Regions from separate parts of the Chryseobacterium sp. CBSDS_008 genome, predicted to be linked through region 1. Evidence: riboswitches for the same ligand, from Rfam matches in the RefSeq annotation. Region 1 holds a riboswitch; each other region holds the start of a gene.
The links. A riboswitch is a leader RNA that binds a small molecule or an ion and turns the genes downstream of it on or off. The one in region 1 is predicted to bind S-adenosylmethionine.
Positions count from the first base shown of each region.

Region 1 (2,273 bases):
ATGTTTTTAATGATATTATTTAATTGTTGATATTCCATTAGGAAAGCGTCATGCCCGTGTATAGATTGGATCTCGTGATAAGAAACATCCTTATTTTTCTCTTGTAAGTTTTCAAAACACATTCGGATTTCAGAAGCCGGGAAGAATAAGTCTGTATCTACGGAGATCATGTGCATTCGCGCCTGTATGTTCTCCAGTCCTGTCTCATCAGCATTGATATTCATCAGGAGATGATTCATCAGTTTGTATGCTTTTAAACTAAACCTCTCGTTTAGTGCATTACCATGATAAACCAGCCAGTCTTCTGATTCCAGGCGTTGTTTGTCCTGGTTATATTGGTTTTGAAATCTGTCATTGAGTGACTGTGGAGTTCTGTAACACAACATGGCATGAATTCTCGCTTTCTGTAATGGTTCTTCTTTATCATTCAATAAAAATTTCTGAACCAGACATTGGGCATGAAGCCAATCGTGTGTTCTGTAATCACAGGCAATAGGAATAAATATTTCTGCGAGATCCGGCTGCCTGGCAAGCATTTCCCAGGCAATGCCTCCTCCCAGAGAGCCTCCTATAATGGCATATAGGTTTTTGATATGTAAAGCTTCAAGCCCTTTCAGAAATATCTGTGCGATATCTGAAGGCGTAAAGTCTTCATAATCTTCAATTAAAAAATTGTCATATCCGTTTCCGGGTATGTTGAAGCACAGCACTGTATATTTATCGGTATCAACAATCTGATTTTCTCCTACCAGCTGCTTCCACCATCCTTTTTCTCCGGATACATTTGAGTTTCCGGTAAGAGCATGGTTGATTAAAATGACAGGGGCTGTAAACAGATTTTTCCCAAAAAGCTGATAGCTTAATGAGATATGGTATTCCTTTTGGGAATTGGTTTGATACGAAAGATTAATATAGTTTAGTTCTGTTTTCAATTCTATTAAATTTTAATACAATTGAAAATGCCACAGGAAATGGCTGAAAAGAACTTCAGTAAGTTATCTGTCCAAAATACTTTGGTAGAACGTAGCACCTTCTTTGCTTGCGCAAAGGGTTGCTAAGGTTTCATAGGGTCTAATCCCTCAACCTTTCTTGATAACATTTTCAATATTTGAATGAACGAATGGTGCAAAGGTAGCTCTTTTCTTTTAATTTCAAAAAAAAATTATTTTAATATTTAAAAAAGCCCTTAAATACAAGTATTTCAAAGCTGTATTAAGAATTATTCAGATGAAAAAAATTGGAATTACTTTTCAAAAAAACTAACTTCGTATAGAAAAGTGATGAGATATGACCGCCGAAAAAGAAAGACTACAAGATACCAAATGGAAAAACTGGGGACCTTATGTAAGCAACCGGCAGTGGGGAAATGTACGCGAAGATTATAGCCCGAACGGGAATGCATGGAATTTTACCAATCATAGCAATGCCGAAAGCTATGCCTACCGATGGGGTGAAGAAGGTATTGCCGGAATTTCTGATGTAAAGCAGCTTTTATGTTTTGCTTTCTCATTTTGGAATAAGAATGATAAAATGGTAAAGGAAAGATTCTTTGGATTGAGCAACCCTCAGGGGAATCATGGGGAAGACATTAAAGAAATCTTTTATTATCTGGATAATACGCCTACTCACAGCTATATGAAGATGGTGTATAAATATCCGATCAATGAATTTCCTTATGATGAGCTTGTTGCAGAAAACGGAAGACGCAGTAAAAAGGAACCTGAATATGAGCTATTCGATACCGGAATTTTCGATAATGATGAATATTTTGATATTTTCATTGAGTATTGCAAAGCCGATCACAATGATATTCTGGCCCGAGTAACAGTCTGCAACCGAAGCCAGCATAATGCACCTATTGTTGTAGCACCTACAGCATGGTTCAGAAATAACTGGAAATGGGGTTACAATACTTATAAAGGAGAACTGAGTGCTTCTGATGACGGATGTATAAATATCGGGCACGACAGTATTCCTATCAAAAAGTTCTATTCCCGGAATCCAAATGCACAAAGTGTATTCTGTGATAATGAAACCAATACCTCCAGGCTTTACGGAGCTCCTAAAACAGAGGATACTTATTATAAAGATGGAATCAATAATTTCATTATTCATGAAACCAATACCATAAATCCTGAACAAAAGGGAACAAAAGCTTCTTTTCTGATTGATGAGCTTATTGGAGCTGGAGCATCAAAAGTTTTTGAATTCAGATTATGTCCCGATGAGACTGATGAGCCTTTTGAAAACTTTGATCATATTTTTGACATGCG
Region 1 covers NZ_CP188202.1:3,797,111-3,799,383, reverse strand. The annotation lists gene ACP3T3_RS17220 (alpha/beta fold hydrolase) at 1-932, opposite strand, end outside; SAM riboswitch class I at 993-1,099, opposite strand; gene ACP3T3_RS17215 (MGH1-like glycoside hydrolase domain-containing protein) at 1,288-2,273, shown strand, end outside.

Region 2 (2,273 bases), 150 kb from region 1:
CCTCAGTTACAGGAACAAACTATCTGATAGTTATCAATCAACATACAAGAAAGCCTCATCAACGATGAGGCTTTCTTATTTTATTTCTCGCAATTTAATAGCAGTAAATATTACCTCCTACCTTTCCTACTATCCATAATTATCTGTGAAAATCTGGGTAATCTGTGGTTGAAAAAATTATTTCAAGCTTAATAAAGCCAATCTATATCCATCCATTCCAAAGCCAGATAAAACCGCATCCGCATTTGTTGCCGTTACAGACTTCTGTCTGAATTCCTCTCTTTTGTAAATATTACTGATGTGAACCTCTACTTTTGGTTTGCGGATATTTTTCAAACAATCTGCAATAGCATAAGAATAATGGGTGAAAGCTCCCGGATTAATCACTACAGCATCAAAATCATCTTCCTGAAGCCTGTTGATAAGTTCTCCCTCGATATTCGACTGGTAATATTTTAATTCATGAGACCGAAACTCGGACCTTAAAATTTCCAAATAGTTTTCCATAGAAACATTTCCATAGATTTCCGGTTCTCTGGTTCCTAAAAGATTGAGATTTGGCCCGTTTATAATCAAAACTTTCATCCTATAAAATTAAAAACTTTTTTCAATTAATCACACACAAATTAACCTCAGGTTGAATTTATATGACTTTGAATTATTAATAATGATATTTATCATGTATGAGAATATAGCAACGGTTGCAACTCCTTATTATAATGGATTTTATTAAAATTTTATGTTAATTTTTTAAAATTTATCATGAAAAATCTATAAGTCTACTTGTTTTGTAGACTAAAAGTTTTTAGCTTTGCAACCATATTTCGATCGGCTTATAAAGAAAGACGGAGGGAACTGACCCTGTGAAGTCTTAACAACCTACCCGTGCGGCAAGGTGTTACATTCAGCCTTTTAAGGAAAAATAAGCATTTGGTTTATCGTATTTATCGATGCCCTTTGCTGACTTTTCTGCAAAGGGTAAATTTTTAATATATGATAAATAAAATTGATTATGATTAGCAAAAATTTATTCAATTCTAAAACCTGGATACCTCCGGTTGCTGTATTTTTTCTGGGAGTGGCCAGTGTAAGCGCGCAGAATTCCAGGCCGAACAAAGACAGCCTCCATGAAAAAGAAATTGATGAAGTAGTGGTGGTAGCCTATGGAAAGGCAAAAAGAAACAGCTATACAGGTTCAGTAGCAACCATTTCCAGCGATAAGATCAATAACAGGCCTGTCACCAATATTACCAAAGCATTAGAAGGGCAGGTTGCGGGGATCCAAACAACAAGTGCATCAGGACAGCCCGGCGCGGTTTCTACCATCCGGATCAGAGGGATTGGCTCCATCAGTGCTTCCAGCGACCCTTTATATGTGGTGGACGGAATTCCTTTTGACGGAAACCTGAACTCTATCAGCCCAAGCGATATTGAATCTATCAGTGTCTTGAAAGATGCTACAGCAAGTGCCTTGTATGGTTCAAGAGGAGCAAACGGAATTATCATCATTACTACAAAATCAGGTAAAAAAGGAGAAGCTAAAGTCAATTTCAATATCAGTCAGGGATTCTCAGGAAGAGCTGTCAAAGATTATGAACAGGTAAATACGGATCAGTATTTTCAACTCTATTGGGAAGCATTGAGAAACGGATATCAGTCCGGAAAAGTTTCTTCTCAGCAGGCTGCCCAGATGGCAACGGATAACCTTGTTTCTACCCTTGGAATCAATCCTTATGGGACCGCTTATCCAAAACCGGTAGGAGCAGATGGAAAGCTATTACCGGGTGCCTCACCACTTTGGAATGACGACTGGAGAGATATTTTACAAAGAGTAGCTTCAAGAAATCAGGTAGATCTTGATATCAGTGGAGGAAGTGAGAAAAGCAATTATTTCTTTTCCCTGGGCTATCTTGATGATAAAGGAATGGCGATTGAATCAGGCTATAAAAGATACAATACCCGATTAAAAATCAATTCTGAAGTAAAAAAATGGCTGAATGTTGGGGTAAACCTAAATTACACAAACAGTGTTCAGCAGGCACCTACTTCTTCGGATTCCAAGGCCAGTAATATCATCAATGCGGCAAGATTCATCCCTTCATTCTACCCTTATTATGAGAGGAATGCTGATGGAACTTACATTTTGGATGCTGATGGAAACCCGGTTTATGATTTTGGAAAATACAGACCTACGAATGCGCTTCAGAATCAAAATGCGGCAGCAACCCTTCCATTAGACAAAAACGAAAATAAAGAAGATAACTTTTCAGGAA
Region 2 covers NZ_CP188202.1:3,645,644-3,647,916, forward strand. The annotation lists gene pckA (phosphoenolpyruvate carboxykinase (ATP)) at 1-27, shown strand, start outside; gene ACP3T3_RS16490 (type II 3-dehydroquinate dehydratase) at 178-585, opposite strand; SAM riboswitch class I at 831-929, shown strand; gene ACP3T3_RS16495 (SusC/RagA family TonB-linked outer membrane protein) at 1,013-2,273, shown strand, end outside.
Region 2: linked by a shared signal. The riboswitch ahead of ACP3T3_RS16495 (SusC/RagA family TonB-linked outer membrane protein) and the one ahead of ACP3T3_RS17220 (alpha/beta fold hydrolase) in region 1 are both predicted to bind S-adenosylmethionine.

Region 3 (2,273 bases), 770 kb from region 1:
TTGGAGAATTAGGATATGAATTCAGTATCAACAGGTGTGCAAACGGTACCATAGACAGCGGATGCAGAACAGATGAAAAACCTGTTGCTTTTACGTTAGGATACGATACCAATACAAACAGAAAGGCTGTTTACGATACATGGGCTAAAATCATCAATATCAGAAACACCTACCCGGTTTTTAAATCTAAAACATACAGCATAGAATCCAATAACCTTACGAATGACCCCAATGGTCTGATCACAAGAATCTATGTGTATGACGCTGCTATTATAACAGGAATAAAGAATGTCGTGGTATTAGCCAATTACACTACTTCCGTACAGAATGTGGTACCTTACTTCCCTTATGCGGGCCAGTGGCAGAACCTGATGGATAACAGCATTTCAAATATAATCTCCACAACGGCTCCGATTACTTTACAACCGGGAGAATTCAGAATCTTTGGAAATTATGCAGGCGCTTTGTCAACAGCAGATACCAATGCTGCCAACAAATTATCCCTTCAGATTGCAGATAACCCGGTTCGAAACGGAATAGCTAAGCTGGTTTTCAGCAAAGCGAAAAATGGAGAAATTTCAATTTTTGATATGACGGGTAAAAGACTGGATTCTTTCAAACTGAACAAAGAAAACGGTACGTTTGAAGCGAAAATCAGTTATCCTGCAGGAATGTATCTGGTACAGCTGAAATCGGATACAGGAATAGCCATTCAAAAGATGATTGCTCAATAAAATAAAATCATAAAAATTATAAAAAGGCAAATTTGCAGTATAGCAGATTTGCCTTTTTTGTACATTTAAAAAAATAGTCTACTTTTGCAGTAGATTTATCAAGAAAGGTGGAGGGATTTGGCCCAAAGAAACCTTAGCAACCTGCACGGTTCCAGCAGTGTAAAGGTGCTAATTCCAACCCTTAGGGGGAGATAAGTGAAGTCAATACTCTATATGAATTCCATTTCTTGAAATCTTATGTATCTGCGGAAACATCCGTCAGATCCACATTATTAATTGGCAAGAATAAAAATGAAAAAATTAAGTACAGCTGTATTATTGCTTGGAGCAATTCTGATCGCCGCTCAGGAAAGTGAGGAAAAAGGAAAACAGATTGAAGATATCATCATCGTCGGAAACCGGAATGTCAAAAGAACAAAGCTGGAAACACCGGTCCCTGTAGATGTAATTAATATTGATAAAATCCAGAGAAGTTCTCCACAAATGACGGCTCAGGATCTCCTGAACTATGTCATTCCTTCGTTTAACGCCGTGAGGCAGTCTGCTTCAGATGGTACAGAACATATTGATCCTGTAACTCTGAGAGGAATGGGGCCTGATCAGGTTTTGGTGCTGCTTAACGGAAAAAGAAGGCATTCTACGTCTCTGGTAAATTACCAGAATACAGTAGGAAACGGCTCTGTAGGGACAGATCTGAGTACCATCCCGGTGATTGCAATTGATAGGATTGAAGTCTTAAGAGATGGAGCTGCCGCACAATACGGTTCTGATGCCATTGCAGGAGTGATCAACATAATTCTTAAGAAAAATACCGGAGCTTCAGCAAGCCTTACCTATGGATTAACCGGAAGAAATGACGGCGACACTTACCAGGCCGGAGCCAACTACGGAACTTCATTAGGAAAAAAAGACAGTTATATTAATCTTTCATTACAATTAAGCCACAGAGGGAAAACCACAAGAACACAAAATCACGATCTTGATATTTTCGGGAATAATTTTGCGTATGCATTTGCTGATGATCCCGCAGCAGCAAGAGCGGCAGATGATGCAGAAATTGAAAAAAGGGGATTAACCCGTGACGATTTTAATTTTCAGATCGGAGACGCCCAGATCAGACAGGGACAGCTGTTTTTCAACGCAGAATACCCTTTTAACGATCATTTTATAATCTATTCTTTCGGAGGATTCAGTGTTAAAGAAGGAAAAGGGTTTGGTTTCAGAAGGCTTCCGGGCGAAACGTCTAATGTGGTTTCATCCATTTACCCGAACGGGTTTCAGGCAACGCTGGCATCTCAGGTGTATGATGTTTCTTATGCTGCAGGAGCAAAATATAATGTCAATGACTGGCTTTTTGACCTTAGCAATACCTTTGGAAGCAATACTTTCAATTATAATGTCAATAACACCAACAATGCATCTCTCGGCGCAAAATCACCCACCCGTTTTTATGCAGGTGCCCATAGTTTCCTTCAGAATACCATTAATCTTGATGTTTCTAAAAATATAAACCGTTTCAATATCGCATTCGGAGGCGAA
Region 3 covers NZ_CP188202.1:3,029,192-3,031,464, reverse strand. The annotation lists gene ACP3T3_RS13650 (alpha-amylase family glycosyl hydrolase) at 1-734, shown strand, start outside; SAM riboswitch class I at 827-932, shown strand; gene ACP3T3_RS13645 (TonB-dependent receptor plug domain-containing protein) at 1,026-2,273, shown strand, end outside.
Region 3: linked by a shared signal. The riboswitch ahead of ACP3T3_RS13645 (TonB-dependent receptor plug domain-containing protein) and the one ahead of ACP3T3_RS17220 (alpha/beta fold hydrolase) in region 1 are both predicted to bind S-adenosylmethionine.